3 regions of the Achromobacter mucicolens genome follow, and region 2 is predicted to be linked to each of the others. Evidence: predicted binding sites of a transcription regulator. Region 2 holds the regulator's gene; each other region holds the start of a gene.

Region 1 (6,413 bases), 290 kb from region 2:
CTTCTTGGGGTGCACGATCATCTGGCCGGACATTTCCATGTGCAGCGCGTGGCAGAACCACTGGCAGTAGTACCAGTAGATGCCTGGGCGGTCTGCCTTGAACGTCACGGACGACGTGGCCTGGGGTCCGATTTCCATTGCGATGCCGTGGCCTTCCAGCGTGAAGCCGTGCGTCAGGTCTTCGATCACTTCCATGTTGGTCACGAACACCGTGACTTCGTCGCCCTGGTTGACCTCGAACTGCTTCAGGCTGAACATGGGCGCGACCGCCATCATGTACACGCGCACCTTGTTGCCGTCGCGCACCACCTTGGCGGCGTCCTCCAGCGACACGCCGTCCTTCTTGGCGATCTGGCGGGCGTCTTCCCACATGGGGTCGTCGCGCTTCCAGACGCTGATCGGGTTGATCTTGGAGCGGTGCACCAGGCACATGTCGTGCGGCTCGGCAAAGCTGGGGCCGTCATGCACAAGCTTCATTTCGTCGCCGGAAATGTCGATGAGCTGGTCGTTCTCGGGCTTGAGCGGGCCCACGTTCAGGAACCGGTCCTTGGAGAACTTGTTCAGCGACACCAGCCACTTGCCGTCGGCTTCCTTGGTTTCGCCCATGGTCGAGTGGTTGTGGCCGGGCTGGTAGTGCACGTCCAGCTTCTGGATGATCGGGTCGACCTTTTCGCCCTTGTAGGCGCGCTTGGCCTTGTCGATGTTCCACTTGACCATCTGGCTGTCGATGAACAGCGTGGTGTAGGCATTGCCGCGGCCGTCGAACGCGGTGTGCAGCGGGCCCAGGCCAAGCTGCGGTTCGGCCACGACGCAGTCGCGCGGCTTGATCTTGTCGGCGAACAGATCGTCCAGCTTGCGCACGTCGATCACCGTCACGGTGGGCGACAGCTTGCCGTTCAGCATGAGGTGGATGCCGTCGGGCGCGGCGTTGCAGCCGTGGGGCGAGTTGGGCACCGGGATGTAGCGCGTGTACTTGGAACCGTGCCGGCCATCGACGACCGGCACGCCGCCCATCGTCTTGAAGTCGCCGTCCTTGACGGCCTGCTCGATGCGCTTGATGTTGAAGACCACGACCCAGTCCTGCTCGTTGGCCGACATCTCTTCGACGGTGACGCCTTTCTCGGAGTTGTAGCAGGTGGCAAACGAATACTTGCCCTGGTAGTCGGCATCGCCGTTGTCCAGGTTGCCGTCGACCAGCACCTGCCACGCCACCTTCATGGTGTCGCCGTCCAGCGCCGTGTAGACGGAGAAGAAGTTCTTCTTCGGGTCGTCCAGCACCTTGCCGTCGTTGGGCAGGGGAATGATGTGCTCGCCGTTGGCAAACACGTAACCGGTGCGCGGATAGCGCTGCGGACGCAGGCCGTGCACGCCCGATACGTTGGGCAGCTCGGTGATCTTGTCGGTCTTCATCACGTCAAGGCGGATGCGCGCGACGCGGTTGTTGGCCTTGTCGTTGATGAAGAGGTAGCGGCCGTCGTAGGTCTGGTCGGTGAACGACAGGTGCGGGTGGTGGGCGTCGCCGTTGGGGAACACGCCGCCCTTGTCCTTCAGGAACTCGCGGGTTTCGGGCGTGAGGCCGTCGGTCAGGATCTTGCGGCTTTCGTTGGTGCGGCCCCAGCCCGTGGCGCTGCATTGATTGAAGACGGGGATGCGCACCAGTTCGCGCATCGACGGCAGGCCCAGCACGCGGACTTCGCCCGACTGGCCGCTGGAGTTGAACGCGTAGTATTCGTCCAGTTCACCCGGCGCGACGTGCCCGAGCACGCCGCCGTTGCCGGACTTGGCGTCCTTGCCGTGCGCGGTGGACATCTGCGCCCCGGCAACGAGGCCGGCCGCGCCGGTGATGGCTGCGGTGCCCAGGAAGCTGCGGCGGGTAAGGCCGGCTTTTTCGGGGGTCTTGTCGGACATGGATAACTCCTAGGTAGTGGCGGCGCGGTGCGCCGCGGTACGAAAATCGTGTTTCACGATTCCGGGTTGGGGCGATTCGCCGGGGTGGGGCTGGGCATGCGGTGCAGAACGACTTCGTGCACCGCCGGCTCCGGGGGCGGCGCCGGGCGCCGTTCGCGCTTGGCCTGCTTCTGGATCAGGTGAGGGCACTTCTGCTTGTGGTGGTACAGCATCTGGCAATGCAGGCACTGGATGCACTCGTTCGGGTTGATTTCGCCGGAGGGGTCGATGGCCTGGACGGGGCATTCGATGTTGCAGCGCTGACAGGGGTTGCCGCAGTCGCGGTAGCGCTTGAGCCAGTTGAAGATGCGCAGCCGGGCGGGGATGGCGAGGGCGGCGCCCAGCGGGCACAGGTAGCGGCAGAAGAAGCGCTCGATGAACAGGCCCGCGACAAGCAGCGCCACGGCGAACAGCACGAAGGGCCAATGACGCACGAAGTGCAGGATGATCGCGGTCTTGAAGGGCTCGACTTCGGCGAGCTGCTCGGCGACCGCCAGGTCATACAGCGAGAAGCCGAAAAGCAGCAGGAAGATCACATACTTGAACGTGGACAGCCGCTGCGCCACACCGTGGCGGATCTTCAGCTGACGCACGCCCAGCCGCCGCGCGATGCGGTTGGTCAGTTCCTGCAGCGCGCCAAACGGGCACAGCCAGCCGCAGAACGCGCCGCGGTTCCAGAACACCATGGAGATGGCGGTGGCGCACCACAGGATGAACACCAGCGGGTCCATCAGGAAGTATTCCCAGCGGAAATCGGTGCGCAGGGCAGAGAAGAACGTCAGCACGTTCACGATAGACAGCTGCGCCTGGCCGTACCAGCCGATCCAGAACAGCGCGAAGGCAAGGAACGCCAGGCGCAGGCGGTCGTGCAGCAGCGGGCGCGACGTGAGCTGGTCCTGGAAGAAGAAGATGCCGACGAGCACCGTCAGGGCAACGGTCAGGATGGCGATCTGGCCGGCCTTGCCCTGCCAGATCTGCTTCCACAGCGCGGGCGCGGAATCGGCCTCGGGCGCGGTCGCGGGCGAAGCTTGCGCCGGGCTGGGCGCGGAGGCGGCCGGGGGCGCGACGGAGCGGGTGTAGGCCTGGGGCAGTTCGTAGGGCAGATCGAACGTGACAAATGCCTTGTCCGACACGCTGAGCACGCGCTGCACCATCAGTTGCAGGCGCCACGGCTTGACTGGGTCGAGGGACGCGTCTTCAGGCACCACAAAGAGGGCGACTTCGCGCAGCGCCGGCGCGCCCTTGGCGTTGACGTCGGCCAGACGCTGGTGGTTGCGGTCGCGAAAGCGAAAGGCGCTTTCGTCCTGGATGACTTCGATGCGGTCGAAGATGCCGCCGCGCACGTAGCCCGATCCCTTGAAGGAATACAGGCCGTTGCCCGCCACCAGCACGGCCTGCTGGCCGGGCTTCAAGCGTTCTTTCAGGCGCTGCCAGCCGATGTCGCCCAGCAGGCTGCGGCCGATGGACGGCGCGCTGACCAGCGCCGCATACAGATCGATGAAGGTGTCGTCGGGGCCGCCTTCGCCGTGTTCGGCGGCGTCTTTGCGGCCGGATCGCAGGAACGCCTGATTGACGTCGTCGGGCGTCAGGCGCAGGTTCTTCACGGCGCCCGCGTCGAGCAGTTCCTGCCAGCTCTGCACCGTGTCCTTGTCCTCGTCCAGGACGCGCGTGGCGGCCGGTTGCGCCGCCGGGCGCGCCGCGCCGGACTTGTCGATGCCGTGCGCGCGCGCCACCGCGATGGCCGATCGGGTGATGGTGTCGCCGATCACCATCAGCGTGACGGTGGCGCCGCTGACGATGTCCACGGGCGGCGGCGCGCCGTGGCGGGGCGGGGACTCGACGAAGTTCAGGCCGACGTAGCCCTGGATGAAGTGGTCGACCTTGGACTGGGGAATGCCGATCAGCACGATGGGCTCGTGGTGCTCGACGAGCTTTGCGCCCATGATGCGGCCGTTGTCCGAAAGCCCCACCAGCACGTCGATCGGCTTGCTGGAGTATCCGCGGGTGTTGACTACGTCGGTGGTGAGATAGACCAGACCCAGTTGTTTGCCGCCCGCATAGACGCGGGCGACGGCGGGCTTGCCTTCGACGGGCCCGGTGCGGTCGGCGCCGGGAAAGATATCGGTGATGGGCGTGGCGGCCAGGAATTCAGGCAGGCGTTGCGCCTGCGCCGCTGGCGCCAGGAACAGACAGGAAAGCCAAAATGCAATCAACGCGGCTTGAACGTATCGTGCGACCCGGTGGTGAACTTCGGTACTGCCGCGCATGCTGAACTCTATTCGTCGTGTTTGCTTACAGGCATCCTACGAACATGCACCCGGCACCGGATTGCGGTTTGTCAATTTGGCCCTTTGAATGCTTAATAGCCCTACGAAATGTAGGGGAAGTTCCTTAGTTTTGGGGGGTATGCGGGGTAGGGCTTGATGGATGTCAAGCGATCGATGGGAAGGCGGTCCTACACTGGTCCGCGGCGGCAACGGCGTCTGCATATGGCTGGCGTACGTGCATCGACCGCTGTGTCATCGGAGAATTTCATGCTGGCAAAAGCCACCCTCGCCATCCTTCTTTCCGCCACCAGCCTGCCCGTGCTGGCCGCGCAATGTGAAGCCACCGTCGAAAGCAACGACGCCATGCAGTTCAACGTCAAGGAAATCGTCGTCGACAAGAGCTGCAAGGAATTCACGGTCACCCTCAAGCACGTCGGCAAGATGGCCAAGGTCGCCATGGGCCACAACTGGGTGCTCACCAAGGAAGCCGACAAGCAGGGCGTCGCCACCGACGGAATGGGCGCCGGCCTCGCACAGGATTACGTCAAGGCGGGCGACACCCGCGTCATCGCCCACACCAAGGTCATCGGCGGCGGCGAATCCGACTCCGTCAAGATCGACGTCTCCAAGCTCGCCGCGGGCGAAAACTACGCATTCTTCTGCTCCTTCCCCGGCCACTGGGCCATGATGAAGGGCACGCTGAAAGTCGGCGGCTGATACGCCGACGGGTCTGTTGAGACAAGCAAGAGCCGGCCGGGGGGCCGGCTTTTTCATTGCCGGGCCGCTCCGTTCAGGCGCTTGCAAGCCTTAGTCCTTTCGGGCCAAAGCCTCTGTCCATCAGGCTTACGGAGGGGATACGTCACCGGCATGTCACGGATTTTCCATGTACGATTACCGGTCGTGTAACTTCTGGAGCTCCTGATGGAGTGGCTGCTGGACCCCGCTGCGTGGGTCGGCTTGCTTACCCTGGTCGTCCTAGAGATCGTCCTGGGCATTGATAACCTGATTTTCATCGCCATCCTGGCGGACAAGCTGCCGCCCGCGCAGCGCGATCGCGCACGCATCATGGGCCTGAGCCTCGCGCTGATCATGCGCCTGGGCCTGCTGTCCGTCATGTCCTGGCTGGTCACCCTGACCACCCCGCTGTTCAATATTGGTCCCCTGTCGCCCTCGGGGCGCGACCTGATCCTGATGGTGGGCGGCCTGTTCCTGTTGTTCAAAGGCACCATGGAACTGCACGAGCGCCTGGAAGGCAGCGGGCACGCTGGCGCTTCCGGCCCGCGCGTCTATGCCAGCTTCTGGGTGATCGTCACGCAGATCGTGGTGCTGGATGCGGTGTTCTCGCTGGACTCGGTCATTACCGCCGTCGGCATGGTGGATCACCTGGCCATCATGATGATCGCGGTCATCATCGCCATCGGCATCATGCTGATCGCGTCCAAGCCGCTGACGCGCTTTGTCAACGCCCACCCCACGGTGGTGGTGCTGTGCCTGGGCTTTTTGCTGATGATCGGCTTTTCGCTCCTGGCCGAAGCCTTCGGCTTCAAGGTGCCCAAGGGGTATTTGTACGCGGCCATCGGCTTTTCGGTCGCCATCGAGGCGCTGAACCAGGTCGCCCGCCGCAATCTGCTCAAGCTGGATGCGCGCCGTCCGATGCGCGAACGCACGGCGTCGGCCGTGCTGCGCATGCTGGGCAAGCGGCCGCCCGCCAGCGACGAACCCGATCTGCCGCACGCCGACGGCCCGTCCGTCCAGGCGTTCGGGGTCGAGGAACGCAACATGGTCAGCGGGGTACTGACCCTGGCCGAGCGCTCCATCCGGTCCATCATGACGCCGCGCACCGACGTGTCCTGGATCAACATCGACGACGATCCCGAGAACATCCGCCGCCAGCTCACCGAGGCGCCCCACAGCTTTTTCCCGGTGTGCCGCGGCTCGTTCGACGAAGTGCTGGGCATCGGCCGCGCCAAGGACCTGATCGCCGACCTGATCACCGAGGGCAGGGTGCGCCGCAACCGCCTGCGCGATCCCATCATCGTGCACGAGTCGATCGGCATCCTGCGTCTCATGGACACCCTCAAGCGCTCGCGCGGCCAGCTCGTGCTGGTGGCCGACGAATTCGGCGCCATCGAAGGCTTGGTGACGCCCATCGACGTCTTCGAGGCCATTGCCGGCGAATTCCCCGACGAGGACGAACTG
Region 2 (6,413 bases):
CAGGCCGCGCCGGCCAGGTGATGGGCCAGCCGCTCCAGGGCGCCCGACCAGCCGTCTTCGTGGCCGTCGCGCGTGGCTTCGTCGACGAAGGGCGTCTGCAGGAAGGCAAGGTCGGTGCCGGCGCCCGCCGCCGTGAATTCCAGCGTGATCAACGAGACTTCCTGCGGGGTGTCGCGCCACGCCCAGGTGAACACCAGGCGGCGATGCGGCGCGACCTCCTGATAGCGGCCGCTGGCGTGGTGCTCCGCGCCGTCGGCGGTGACGAAGCCCACTTGATAGGCGCCACCCGCCCGCACGTCGGTTTCGGCCAGCAGCACGCGCTGCGTGCCTGCCGGGCCAAACCAGCGCATCAGCGCTTGCGGGTCCGTCCAGGCGCGCCAGACACGTTCGACGGGGGCGTCAAAGCGTCGCTGGAGCCGCAACTCGATGGGGGAGAGTCGGTTTTCCATGGATGGATTTCCTCTTCGTGATACAGGTATCGCGCCAGCGAATCCAGTTGGCCCGTCCAGAACTTCTCGTAGCGCGCCAGCCAGCCGGCGGCGGCGCCCAGGGGGGCGGGAGACAGCGTGCAGCTCACGACCCGGCCATCCTTGGCGCGCGCGATGAGTCCGGCGTCTTCCAGCACCCGCAGGTGTTTCATGAAAGCGGGCAGGGACATGGCATGCGGCTGGGCCAGCGTGCTGACCGAGGCCGTGCCGTTTTCCAGGTCGGCCAGCACCCGGCGCCGCGTGCCATCGGCCAGCGCGGAAAAGATGGCATCGAGGGCGTCATCATTTAACTTAACCATAAGGTTAAGTTTTAGGCCTGCCACGAACGCCTGTCAAGGCGGGAGGCTGCGGAATTTCCCTAGGGGGAGCGCTTATTTCGCGCGAGGCTTGATGATGTCGCAGGCCGCGGCGGTGCGGCTAGCCTGGGCGTCGCCGCCCAGCAGCGCCCGAACGCCACAGATCGACCCGAACATGCGCTTGCCGTCGTGGCCGACGCCGCCGACTTCGAAGGCGGTGTGGCGCAGGGTGACGGGCTTGCCGCCGCGCGCGGCCAGTACGTGTTCGTACTGGACGTAGCCCGTGCCGCGCGCCAGCCGGGTGGCACCCTGGGCTTCGGCGCCGCAGGCCTTGTCCAGCAGGCGGTGTTCGGGGTTGTTGTCGGCGCCGCCCAGCAGGTAGACCACATCGCGCGCGGCGTAGCGCACGAAGAGCGTGGCGTCGTCGGTTTCGCGGGCGTAGGCGGGCAGCTTGTCGGTGCCGTACTTGTACTGGTTGTAGGTCGGGCAGATGCCGCGCTCGTACGGCGCATAGCCTTTGCCGTCGGCGCGGGGCCGTTCGTTGGTCAGGTACAGGTAGGACGACGGATTGGCAATCACGTAGCGCAGCGTGAGGCCGTCGCGGCGCAGTGCGCCATCCAGATTGTTCAGCACCGCGTACCGGTGCACCAGTTGCGCGCCGGCGGAATGGCCGGCCAGCACCAGCCCGGTCAGCGACGGCAGCCGTTTGCGGTCGTTCAGGCTGCGCAGCAAATCATCCAGGACCTGGAACGAGGCGACGGGGGCTGGGCGGCCTGCGGCCTGAATACTTTCCTGGCCGTCTTCCCAGCTGGCCTTGCGCCAGGCGGCCATGCCGGCAAACCCGGAGTCGATGGAGCCGGAAAACCGGGGAGCGAGCACCAGCGTGTCGCCGGCGCGCGCCGGGTCGGCGGCGACCAGCGCCGCGGCGGTTTCGAAGTATTGGTCGGCGTCGCGCTTGACGCCGTGGATGACGATGAGCACCTGCTTGATGCCGCGCAGATCGTCCTTGGTCAAGTCGCGGTTGGCGTAGACCGGCATCTTGTACCGGTGACCGGGCCGACCCAGTTCAACGGTCTGCCAGCGCAGCGGCGCCGCGCGCTTGGGCGCGGGCGTGGCTTCGTCGTAGTCGTAAGGGTCCGGCAGCGGCGTCTGGGCGTGCGCGCTGGCAAATGCCAGCACGGCGGCCACCGCCAGCGCGGCAGGCAGGAGGGCAGGCGCCCGACGCATGGCGCGGCGACTGCTCAGCAGCTCTCGTGTCCCAGCAGTTGCTTGAGCGCCGGCAGGTCCAGGATGCGGACTTCGCGCTGGTTGATCTTGATGAGACCGTCGCGCGCAAAACGCGAGAACAGCCGGCTCACCGTTTCCAGCGTCAGGCCCAGGTAGTTGCCGATTTCTTCGCGGCTCATGCGCAGCACGAACTCGGTCGAGGAATAGCCCAGCGAGGCATAACGCTGCGACAGGTTCAGGAGGAAAGCGGCCAGGCGCTGTTCCGAACGCATGGAGCCCAGCGACGCGAGCATCTGGTGCGAACGCGTGATTTCGCGGCTCATGAGGCGGCGGAACTGCTGCTGCAGCGAGGGCAGGTGCGAGGCCACGCGATCGACTTCGTTCAGGCGGATGACGCAGACCTCGGAGTCTTCGAGCGCCACGGCGGCCGACACGTGCTTGCCGTCCAGCATGCCGTCCATGCCGACGATCTCGCCGGGCAGGTGAAAGCCGGTGATCTGGATCTGGCCGGTGGCGTCTTCAAGTTGCGTCTTGAGGCTGCCGAAGCGCACGCCGTACACGGCGTCCAGCGGATGATCCAGCGAGTAGAGCGTCTTGCCTTTTTCGACGCGGACGCGTTCTTTCACCAGCTCGTCCAGCTTTTCGACTTCAGCGGCTGCCATGCCCACGGGGACGCAGACATGGCCCAGCATGCACGTGGAACAGTGGGCGGCATCAGGGGCAATGGGGACCCGTTTTTGCATACGATGACCTTTAGAGTGCCCATTGCGCGGCGGGCGCCGGAACGGGTGTGAAGCACGAGACAGGCGTCTATTGTAGTCCGTTGTTACTACGGACGTCTTACGAGGGGCCCTTCCGGTCGTCCGGCGTTGTCCGGGAAACACGGTGGACGATCCAGTCGTCCCCGGCGATATCGATCGCCGTGGCCCGCCACGCGGGATCGATCGGGTAGTACTCGCAGTGCAGCAATAGGGGTTCGCCGGGGCCTTCAAGGCGGGCGCAGACCGTCCTGCGCACGAAGCAGCAAGGCTTGCCGGGCTCGTATTCCTCGATCTCGTCCATCAGGGCGAGCAGCGCCGTGCCGACGCGGAAGACGTCGCCGCGGACCCGCCTGCCGTCGTCCACGGGGATGAGTCCGGGCCAGTCGCCAAAATCGACCAGCATGCCGGGCACGCTGGCGGCGCCGACATGGCTGGCCGGGGGCAGGCCGCGCCGTGCGGCGGCCCGGGCGAGGTCGTTGATTTCGCCTGCCCGTAGGGTTCCGTACACAAAAACGTATATGCTCATCGATAAGTTTGCTGCTGCACGTCGAAAACGACCATGAGGGGCGCCGGGTGTTGAAATTGTCTCATCCGGCCACATATTCAGGTTATCGAGCCAGCCGGCACGTATCGGTCAGGCTCCCCACAAGCCAATACGACCATTATGCGATTCGACAAACTTACGACCAAGTTCCAACAAGCGCTGGCCGACGCGCAAAGTCTGGCCTCCCGCAACGATCACCCCTATATCGAACCCGTCCACGTGCTGTCCGCCCTGTTGTCGGATTCCGACAGCGGCGCCGGCAGCCTGCTGGCGCGGGCGGGCGTTGCGGTAAACCGTCTGGGCCCCGCCCTGGAGACGGCGCTCAAGTCCCTGCCGCAAGTGCAGGGCGATGACAACGTCCAGGTGGGCCGCGACCTGCAAGGCGTGCTGACGCGCACCGACAAGGAAGCCGCCCGCCGCGGCGACACCTACATCGCCAGCGAACTGTTCCTGCTTGCGCTGGCCGACGACAAGGGTGAGGCCGGCCGCATCCTGCGCGAGGCGGGCCTGCAGAAAAAGGCCCTGGAAGCCGCGATCGACGCCGTGCGCGGCGGCGAAAACGTCTCCGGCGCGGAAGGCGAGGCCAACCGCGAAGCCCTGTCCAAATACACGCTTGATCTGACCGAGCGCGCCCGCCAGGGCAAGCTCGACCCGGTCATCGGCCGCGACGACGAAATCCGCCGCACCATCCAGATCCTGCAGCGCCGCACCAAGAACAACCCCGTGCTGATCGGCGAACCCGGCGTCGGCAAGACCGCCATCGTCGAAGGCCTGGCGCAGCGCATCGTCAACGACGAGGTGCCCGAGACCCTGCGCGGCAAGCGCGTGTTGTCGCTGGACCTGGCTGCGCTGCTGGCGGGCGCCAAGTTCCGCGGCGAGTTCGAAGAACGCCTGAAGGCCGTGCTGAAAGAGCTGGGCCAGGACGACGGCCGCAACATCGTCTTCATCGACGAACTGCACACCATGGTGGGCGCGGGCAAGGCCGAAGGCGCGATGGACGCGGGCAACATGCTCAAGCCGGCGCTGGCGCGGGGCGAACTGCACTGCATTGGCGCGACCACGCTCGACGAATACCGCAAGTACATCGAAAAGGATGCGGCGCTGGAGCGGCGCTTCCAGAAGGTGCTGGTCGACGAGCCCGACGTGGAGTCCACCATCGCCATCCTGCGCGGTCTGCAGGAACGCTATGAAATCCACCACGGCGTCGAGATCACCGACCCCGCGATCGTGGCGGCCGCCGAGCTGTCGCATCGCTACATCACCGACCGCTTCCTGCCCGACAAGGCCATCGACCTCATCGACGAGGCCGGCGCGCGCATCCGCATGGAGATCGACTCCAAGCCGGAAGTGATGGACAAGCTGGACCGCCGCATCATCCAGCTCAAGATCGAGCGCGAGGCCGTCAAGAAGGAAACGGACGACGCGTCCAAGCGCCGCCTGGGCGTCATCGAGGACGAGCTGCAAAAGCTGCAGCGCGAATACAACGACTTCGAGGAAATCTGGAAGGCCGAGAAGGCCGCCGTGCAGGGCACGCAGGCCATCAAGGAAGAGATCGACAACGTTCGCGCCGAGATGGCGGAATTGCAGCGCAAGGGCCAGTTCGACAAGCTGGCCGAGCTGCAGTATGGCAAGCTGCCGGACCTTGAGGCGCGCCTGAAGGCCGCCGAGGTAGGCGCCGCCGAGGCCGCTGAAAACGCGGAAGGCGACGAAACCCGTCCGCGCCTCTTGCGCACCCGCGTCGGCGCCGAGGAAATCGCCGAAGTCGTCTCGCGCGCCACCGGCATTCCGGTGTCCAAGATGATGCAGGGCGAACGCGAAAAGCTGCTGCACATGGAAGAATTCCTGCACAAGCGCGTGGTGGGCCAGGACGAGGCCGTGCGGCTGGTGTCCGATGCCATCCGCCGCTCCCGTGCCGGGCTGGCCGATCCGGCGCGTCCGTATGGGTCGTTCCTCTTCCTGGGGCCGACCGGCGTCGGCAAGACCGAACTGACCCGTGCGCTGGCCGAGTTCCTGTTCGACTCCGAAGAGCACATGATCCGCATCGACATGAGCGAGTTCATGGAGAAGCATTCGGTGGCGCGGCTGATCGGCGCGCCGCCGGGATACGTGGGTTACGAAGAGGGCGGCTACCTGACCGAGGCCGTGCGGCGCAAGCCCTATAGCGTGGTGCTGCTGGACGAAGTCGAAAAGGCGCATCCGGATGTGTTCAACGTGCTGCTGCAAGTGCTGGACGACGGCCGCCTGACCGACGGGCAGGGTCGCACCGTGGACTTCCGCAACACCGTCATCGTGATGACGTCCAACCTGGGTTCGCAGCATATCCAGACGCTGGCCGGCCAGCCGTACGACGTGGTCAAGGAAGTGGTGTGGGACGAGCTGAAGCAGACGCTGCGGCCGGAATTCCTGAACCGCATCGACGAAGTGGTGGTGTTCCATGGCCTGGAAGCGCAGCACATCGAGTCCATTGCCCGCATCCAGCTTCGCCGCCTTGGCGAACGCCTGGAAAAGCAGGAAATGCGGCTGGAAGTGACCGAACCGGCGCTGGCGGAACTGGCCCGCTCCGGCTTCGATCCGGTGTTTGGCGCGCGCCCCTTGAAGCGCGCGATCCAGCAGCAGATCGAGAACCCGGTGGCGCGCCTGATCCTGGAAGGCAGGTTCGGCCCGCGCGACGTGGTGCCGGTCGACTGGCAGGACGGCAAGTTCGTCTTCACCCGCACCTTGCAGTAAGCCTGCTGCATCAAACAGAATGCCCGGCGCGAGCCGGGCATTTTTTTGCCTGCGCCGCGCCGCCGAATAGGGTGGCGTAGGCGAGTCGATCAGATCAGTTTTCGACGGTCACGAACACCGGGTTCGAATAGAACCACAGGTCGTTGTAGTTGCGCGCGTTGATCGCGTTAAAGCGCGCCGCGTTGTCGGCCAGGTCGATCTTGGCGTCCGGCAGCGGTTCGCCTGCTGCGGTTTCGCCGGCCACGTCCACGCCAAGGTTGGTGCCGCGCAGGCGCAGGTACTGGCTCTTGTCGGCGGTGATCGTGGTGCTGATGACGTTGTAGCCTTCGTCGTCCTCCTTCCAGTCCGCCTTGGTGAAGCGGGCCAGCAC
Region 3 (6,413 bases), 2.7 Mb from region 2:
CGCGCGCATGATCGGCCACATCACGTACCTGTCCGACGACGACATGGCCGAGAAATTCGGCCGCGCCCAGCGCGCGCCCGCCGAAAACGGCGCCTACCGCTACGGCTACGACGTCGAATTCGAGGTGGAGTCGTACCTGCGCTACCAGGGCGAAAAGTTCACGCGCTATTTCGACGCCAACACCTACCTGCTCATCACGCGCGCGCTGGACTACTTCGATCCGGCGCGCACCACGGGCGGTGACCTGGCCCGTGCGCTGGCGCCCGCCAAGTCCAACTTCCTGCTGGTGTCGTTCTCGACCGATTGGCGCTTTCCGCCGGAACGGTCGCGCGAGATCGTGCGCGCGCTGCTCAAGAACGCCAGCCCCGTCACGTACGCCGAGATCGACGCGCCGCACGGCCACGACGCCTTCCTGCTCGAAGACGCCCGCTACCACGCGGTCGTGCGCGGCTACTACGAACGCATCGCACGCGAGCTGGGCCTTGAGGCTCAGTTGACCGAAGGATCTGCCCAATGACTCCCGTGACCCCTCGCTATGCCCACGGCGCGCTGCGGCCCGACCTGGCGCGTATCGCCAGCTGGATCGAACCGGGCAGCCGCGTCCTGGACCTGGGCTGTGGCGACGGCGCCCTCCTGGCGCATCTGCGCGATCATCGCCAGGTCAAGGGCGCCGGCGTCGAGCTCGACGACACCTGCGTGATCGCCTGCGTGCGCCGCGGCGTCGAGGTCATCCAGCAGAACCTGGAAGACGGCCTGGCGCTCTTTGACGACAAGCAGTTCGACACCGTCGTGCTGTCGCAGACGTTGCAGTCCATGCACCGCACCGAACACATCCTGCGCGAAATGGCGCGGGTGGCGCGTTACGGCGTGGTGTCGTTTCCCAACTTCGGCTACTGGCCGCACGGCTGGGCCATCCTGCGCGGCCGCATGCCCGTGACGGGGCAGATGCCCTACCAGTGGTACAACACGCCCAACATCCACCTATGCACGCTGCGCGACTTCGAACAGCTGGCCGGCGAAGTGGGCCTGCGCATCCTGGAGCGCGCCACGTTCAACGAAGGCAAGGAAGTGAAGGCGTTCCCAAGCTGGCGCAGCACGCTTGCGGTGTACCGCTTCGCATCCCCCTGACATTCCGACACGCATCCTCCTGACGGCACGGGGCAACAGGCCCTAAAATGCCGGCACGCCCGCGGCCAGCATCTGCAACGCCGCCGGCCTAGTCTCAGGAGACCGTCATCACCGCTGTATCCAACGTCTACACCAGCCCGCGCGTTGCCCCCTTGCTGGTCCTGGGCTTTGCCAGCGGGCTGCCGCTGGCCCTGACCAGCGGCACATTGCAGGCCTGGGCCACCGTCGAAGGCGTGCCGCTGCAGGAAATCGGTTTCCTCACCCTGGTAGGCACGGCCTACACCATCAAATTTCTCTGGGCGCCGCTGGTGGACCGTTTTGCGCCGCCGCTGCTGGGCCGGCGACGCGGCTGGATGCTGGTCACGCAGGTGCTGCTGGCGGCGGCGATCCTGGCGATGGGCGCGCTGTCGCCGTCGTCGGCGCTGATGCCGCTGGCGCTCTTGGCCGTGCTGGTCGCCTTTCTTTCCGCCACGCAGGACATCGCCTTCGATGCCTATTGCACGGACGTGCTGCGCAAGGAGGAACGCGGGGCGGGCGCGGCCATCAAGGTCATGGGCTACCGGCTGGCCATGATCGTGTCGGGCGGCCTGGCGCTCATCATGGCGGACCAATGGATCGGGTGGGGCAACACCTACATGGTGATGGGCGGGCTGATGCTGCTGTGCGCGCTTGCCACGCTGTGGGCGCCCGAACCCGAACACGTCGCGCGCGCGCCCCGCAGCCTGCGCGAGGCGGTCGCCGAACCCCTGCATGAGTTCTTCACACGCCGCGGCGCGCTGGCAGTGTTGCTGTTGATCGTGCTGTACAAGCTGGGCGACGCGTTCGCCGGCGCGTTGTCCACCACCTTCCTCATCCGCGGCGCGGGCTTCACGCCCACCGAAGTGGGTACGGTGAACAAGGTGCTGGGGCTGGCGGCGACGATCATCGGCGCGCTGGCGGGCGGATCCCTGATGGCGCGGTGGGGGCTGTACCGGTCGCTGATGGCCTTTGGCCTCTTGCAGGCGGTGTCGAACCTGGCGTACTGGCTGATCGCGGTCAGTCCGAAGAATCTGTGGCTGATGGCCACCGGCGTGGGCATTGAAAACCTGTGCGGCGGGCTGGGCACGGCGTCTTTCGTGGGCCTGTTGATGGCCCTGTGCCGCCAGCGGTTCTCGGCCACGCAATTCGCGCTGCTGTCGGCGTTGTCAGCCGTGGGGCGCACCTACCTGGCCGGGCCGCTGACGCCGCCGCTGGTCAATCACCTGGGGTGGCCGGGGTTCTTCCTGCTGACGGTGGTGATCGCCATCCCGGGGCTGGTGCTGCTGAAGATCCTGCGCGGCACGATCGACACCATGGAAAAGCAGGGCGACGCGTAGCGCGTAAGTTGAAGGCAGACCAAAAAAAGGCGGCGCGTGGGCGCCGCCTTTTGCTTGGCCAGGATTACTCTTCGCCGCTCAGCCGCACGATCAGCACATCGCTGGGCAGGGATTCCAGCAGCCGCTCGGCCACGCTGCCGATGGCGGTGCGCAAGATGCCGGTGCGGCCATGGGTGCCCGTGACGACCAGATCGGAGCGATGGTTGAAGGAGTAATCGGCCAGCACGGTTTCGGGCTGGCCGGCTTCCAGCACCACCTTGGTCGGGCGGCCCTTGGGCAGTTCGGGCGTTTCGGCGATGAAGCGCTCGGCGCACTGTTCGGCGGTTCGGTAGAGGTTGTCCACGACCGCGTCGTCAGGCTTGGTCACGCCCTGGAACGGCACTTCGTAGGCATTGAACAAGGTGATGTCGGCATTGGGCACCAGTTGCAGCGCGGCGCGCAGCGCCTGGCGCGAGCCGTCCGAGAAATCGGTGGCGACCAGCACGTCGCGGTAGGGGCGGCGCGGACGGTTCTTGACGACCAGCACGGGTTGGCGCGCCTGGCGGGCCAGTTTTTCGACCGTGGTGCCCAGCAGCAGCCGGCCCAGCGTTTCCTGGCGGGCAATGCCGGCCACGATCAGCGAGCAGCCGAAGGTGTCGGCGGTTTCCATGATGCTGGCGACGGGCTCGCCCTTGGTGACGACGACTTCGGCGGGCACGTTGGCGGCGGCCACGTCTTCGGCCAATTCACGTTCGACAAGGGCCTTGTGGTCGGGCGACAGGCGGCGCCATACCGGCGTGGTGAGCGGCGTGGCATGGGATTCCATGACATGCAGCATGATCAGCTTGGTGTTCAGTTCCTTGGTCAACTGCAAGGCGCGGTCGAGGGCTCGGTCGCCGCGCGCACTGAGGTCGGTGGCCAGAAGTATGGGGCCAACTTGCTGTGTCATACCTAATCTCCCGGTTACGGCCAGAGAGGCGGCTCCCGCGTCCGCGCTGCCTGGCCCAATAGCGCCCGGTCGGGCACGTCTCCATTGTCTCGCCGCGAAACGAGATGGGGCTTGATCGCAATCAACACAGCTCCGAGGGTACGGGATGATGCGCGCGCAGGCAATGGCGCGCGCGCCGGCAAGGCTCAATACAATGAGGCCTGCCAACGCTACCGCCCAACCCATGTTCACCGATCTTTCGCCCGCCCTGCTGCACACGCTGTACCTGGTCGCCATCGTCGCCGAAGCCATGACGGCTGCTCTTTCGGCGGGGCGGCGCGACATGGACTGGATGGGCGTCTGCATCATCGCGTGCGTGACGGCGCTGGGCGGCGGTTCGTTGCGCGACGTGCTGCTGGGGCACTATCCGCTGACTTGGGTCGTGCATCCCGAATACCTGTGGATGACGGGCGGCGCGGCGATCCTGACCGCGCTGATCGCGCCGGTCATGCGCCGGCTGCGCAGCGTGTTCCTCTTGGCCGATGCGCTGGGGCTGGTGGCTTTCACGGTGATTGGCTGCCAGGTGGCGCAGATGATGCAGCTGCCGATCACCGTAGTGCTGATCAGCGGCATGATCACCGGGTGCGCCGGCGGGGTGCTGCGCGATGTGCTCTGCAACGAGGTCCCGCTGCTGTTCCGCAAGGAGCTGTACGCCAGCGTGTCGCTGGTGACCGGCGCGCTGTATCTGGGCTCGATGGCGCTCGGGCTGTCGGCCAATGCGTCGGTGCCCATCGCGCTGGCGGCGGGCCTCACCATGCGCCTCATGGCCCTGCGCTTCAACTGGCAAATGCCCAAGTTCGTCTACCGCGACGACTGGCACTGATCCCCGCATCGTCAGACAACGCCGTCCCTCGCGGGCAGGCACACGGCCGTCTTTTGAGTATGAAACATTATTTCTACTTGTGTTTCAAGAGATTTCGAGTATCTTGTCACGGTCTCATGTCATGCGTAGTCGCAGTAAAAGGGGAGCCGATTGGACGTCAAAGCGCCCGCCACGATTCCGTATTTCCTACAGGAACAGATTCGTGAGTTGATAGTGAACGGCACTATCCGGCCCGGACAGCCGTTACGGGAACAGGAACTGGAGCAGCGCTTCGGCACCAGCCGCAGCCCCATCCGGGAGGCGCTGCGCCTGCTGGAGCTGAGCGGCCTGGTCACGCACATCCAGCGCAAGGGCTTCCGGGTCACGCTCTATACCGAAACCCAGATCCGCCATCTGTACATGCTGCGTGCGGAACTGGAGGCGTATTGCATCCGGCAGGTCGCCGAGATGCCCGACGTCGGGCCGCTGGTGGCTGAACTTGGCACGTTGCACGAGGCCATCGTCGCCGCGATGGGCCGTCAGGACGCGCGCGGTTTCATCTCGGCCTCGCGCGACTTCTATCTGGCCGCGGCGCGCTACACCGGCAACGCGCCGTTGACCAGCATGCTCAGCAAACTGTACGAACAGATCGAACCGCTGGGCTACATGCTGGCCCGGCAATCGCTCGAAGCCAATACGATCCCGTCCTACACGGAAGGCATCATCCAGGCGCTCGGCAGCCGGGATTTCGACCGCGCCGCCGGACTGACCCGCAAGTACGTGGTGGAAGTGCTGCCGGAGATCCTGGGCGCTTACCGCGAGGCGTCGCTGGACGCCGCTTAGGAAGAGGCCTGCGCGCGCGCCTTCAGGCGCGAGGCGGCGTGCGCACCTCGATGCCGGCCTGCGTCAAGGCGCGCCGGATGCCATCGACAAAGACCAGCGCATTGGGCTGGTCTCCGTGGATGCACAGGGTGTCGGCCTGCACCGGCACATCCTTGCCGTCAACCGACCGTACCAGGCCTTCGCGCGCCATGCGCACGACCTGTGCGACCGCGACGTCCACGTCCTCGATCATGGCGCCCGCGCGCGTGCGCGGCGTCAGCGAGCCATCGTCCTGATAGGAGCGGTCCGCGAAGACTTCGCTGGCGCACGCCAGGCCGATGGCGCGGGCCGCGTCGATCAGCTTGCTGCCGGCCAGTCCGTACAGGATCAGCGACGCATCCACATCCTTGACCGCCTGGCAGATCGCCTTTGCCAGCGGCTCATCCTTGGCCGCCATGTTGTAGAGCGCGCCGTGCGCCTTCACGTGATGCAGGCGGGCGCCTTGCGAGGCCGCGACACCCGCCAGCGCGCCGATCTGATAGACGACGATGTCGTAGGCTTCGTCGGGGCTGATCTGGATGACGCGGCGGCCGAAACCGGCCAGGTCCTGCAGGCTGGGATGGGCCCCCAGCGCAACGCCCCGGGCCAGCGCGGCGGCCACCGTCTTGCGCATGGTGGCCGGGTCGCCGCCATGGAAACCACAGGCAATGTTGGCCGAGCTGACGTACTGCAGCACGGCCGCGTCGTTGCCCATGGTCCAGGCGCCATAGCTTTCGCCCATGTCGCAGTTCAAGTCGATGCGGGTGGTCATGGCGGTTTCCTTTCTAGTTCAGCAGCGCGCGCAGCGGCGCAAGCGCGTCGTGCAATTGCGCGAACGCGCGTTCGCGCTCGCCGTCCAGGCGCTGCGCCTCGTCCAGCTCGATCCGCTGGAAACGCAGCACCTGGCCGGGTGCGGACTGCGCCAGCGCGGGCAGGTCCACGGTGGCGATCTGCGCGATCTTGGGATAGCCGCCGGTGGTTTGCCGGTCGGCCATGAGAATGATGGCTTCGCCGCCCGAGGGCACCTGCACGGTGCCAAAGCAGGCGGCCTCGGACAGCATCTGCCGCGGCTGATTCATGGTCAGCGGCCGGCCAAGCAGGCGGTAGCCCATGCGGTCGGACTGCGGACTGATGCGAAACTCGGATTCCAAAAAGGCGCGGCGGCTGGATTGCGAGAATTCGGGCCAGTGCACGCCGGGCAGGAAGCGGATGCATTCGCGCTGCTTGTTGCCCAGCGCCGCGGGCAGGTACACGCGCACCTGCCACAGCGCCTTTTGCAAGGCGGCGGTATTGCAGTCCG

What was found. The regulator FNR, encoded in region 2, switches genes on or off when oxygen is low (the NO sensors DNR and NnrR bind a similar motif). The targets are predictions, from matches to a motif close to TTGATNNNNATCAA.
Region 1: azu (azurin) is a predicted target of FNR. The motif match lies at 4,368-4,381, and genes of this name have one in related genera.
Region 3: QEP15_RS02080 (universal stress protein) is a predicted target of FNR. The motif match lies at 3,523-3,536, and genes of this name have one in related genera.

Annotation. Positions count from the first base shown of each region.
Region 1 covers NZ_CP123364.1:3,762,821-3,769,233, reverse strand. The annotation lists gene nosZ (TAT-dependent nitrous-oxide reductase) at 1-1,908, opposite strand, end outside; gene QEP15_RS17200 (NosR/NirI family protein) at 1,962-4,214, opposite strand; gene azu (azurin) at 4,482-4,931, shown strand; gene QEP15_RS17190 (TerC family protein) at 5,136-6,413, shown strand, end outside.
Region 2 covers NZ_CP123364.1:3,474,929-3,481,341, reverse strand. The annotation lists gene QEP15_RS15865 (SRPBCC family protein) at 1-449, opposite strand, end outside; gene QEP15_RS15860 (ArsR/SmtB family transcription factor) at 350-787, opposite strand; gene QEP15_RS15855 (hypothetical protein) at 860-2,011, opposite strand; gene fnr (fumarate/nitrate reduction transcriptional regulator Fnr) at 2,026-2,754, opposite strand; gene QEP15_RS15845 (gamma-glutamylcyclotransferase family protein) at 2,852-3,298, opposite strand; gene clpB (ATP-dependent chaperone ClpB) at 3,437-6,043, shown strand; gene QEP15_RS15835 (CehA/McbA family metallohydrolase domain-containing protein) at 6,138-6,413, opposite strand, start outside.
Region 3 covers NZ_CP123364.1:450,239-456,651, forward strand. The annotation lists gene metX (homoserine O-succinyltransferase MetX) at 1-517, shown strand, start outside; gene metW (methionine biosynthesis protein MetW) at 514-1,128, shown strand; gene QEP15_RS02075 (muropeptide transporter) at 1,281-2,483, shown strand; gene QEP15_RS02080 (universal stress protein) at 2,548-3,411, opposite strand; gene QEP15_RS02085 (trimeric intracellular cation channel family protein) at 3,635-4,273, shown strand; gene QEP15_RS02090 (GntR family transcriptional regulator) at 4,424-5,095, shown strand; gene QEP15_RS02095 (LamB/YcsF family protein) at 5,118-5,885, opposite strand; gene QEP15_RS02100 (5-oxoprolinase subunit C family protein) at 5,899-6,413, opposite strand, start outside.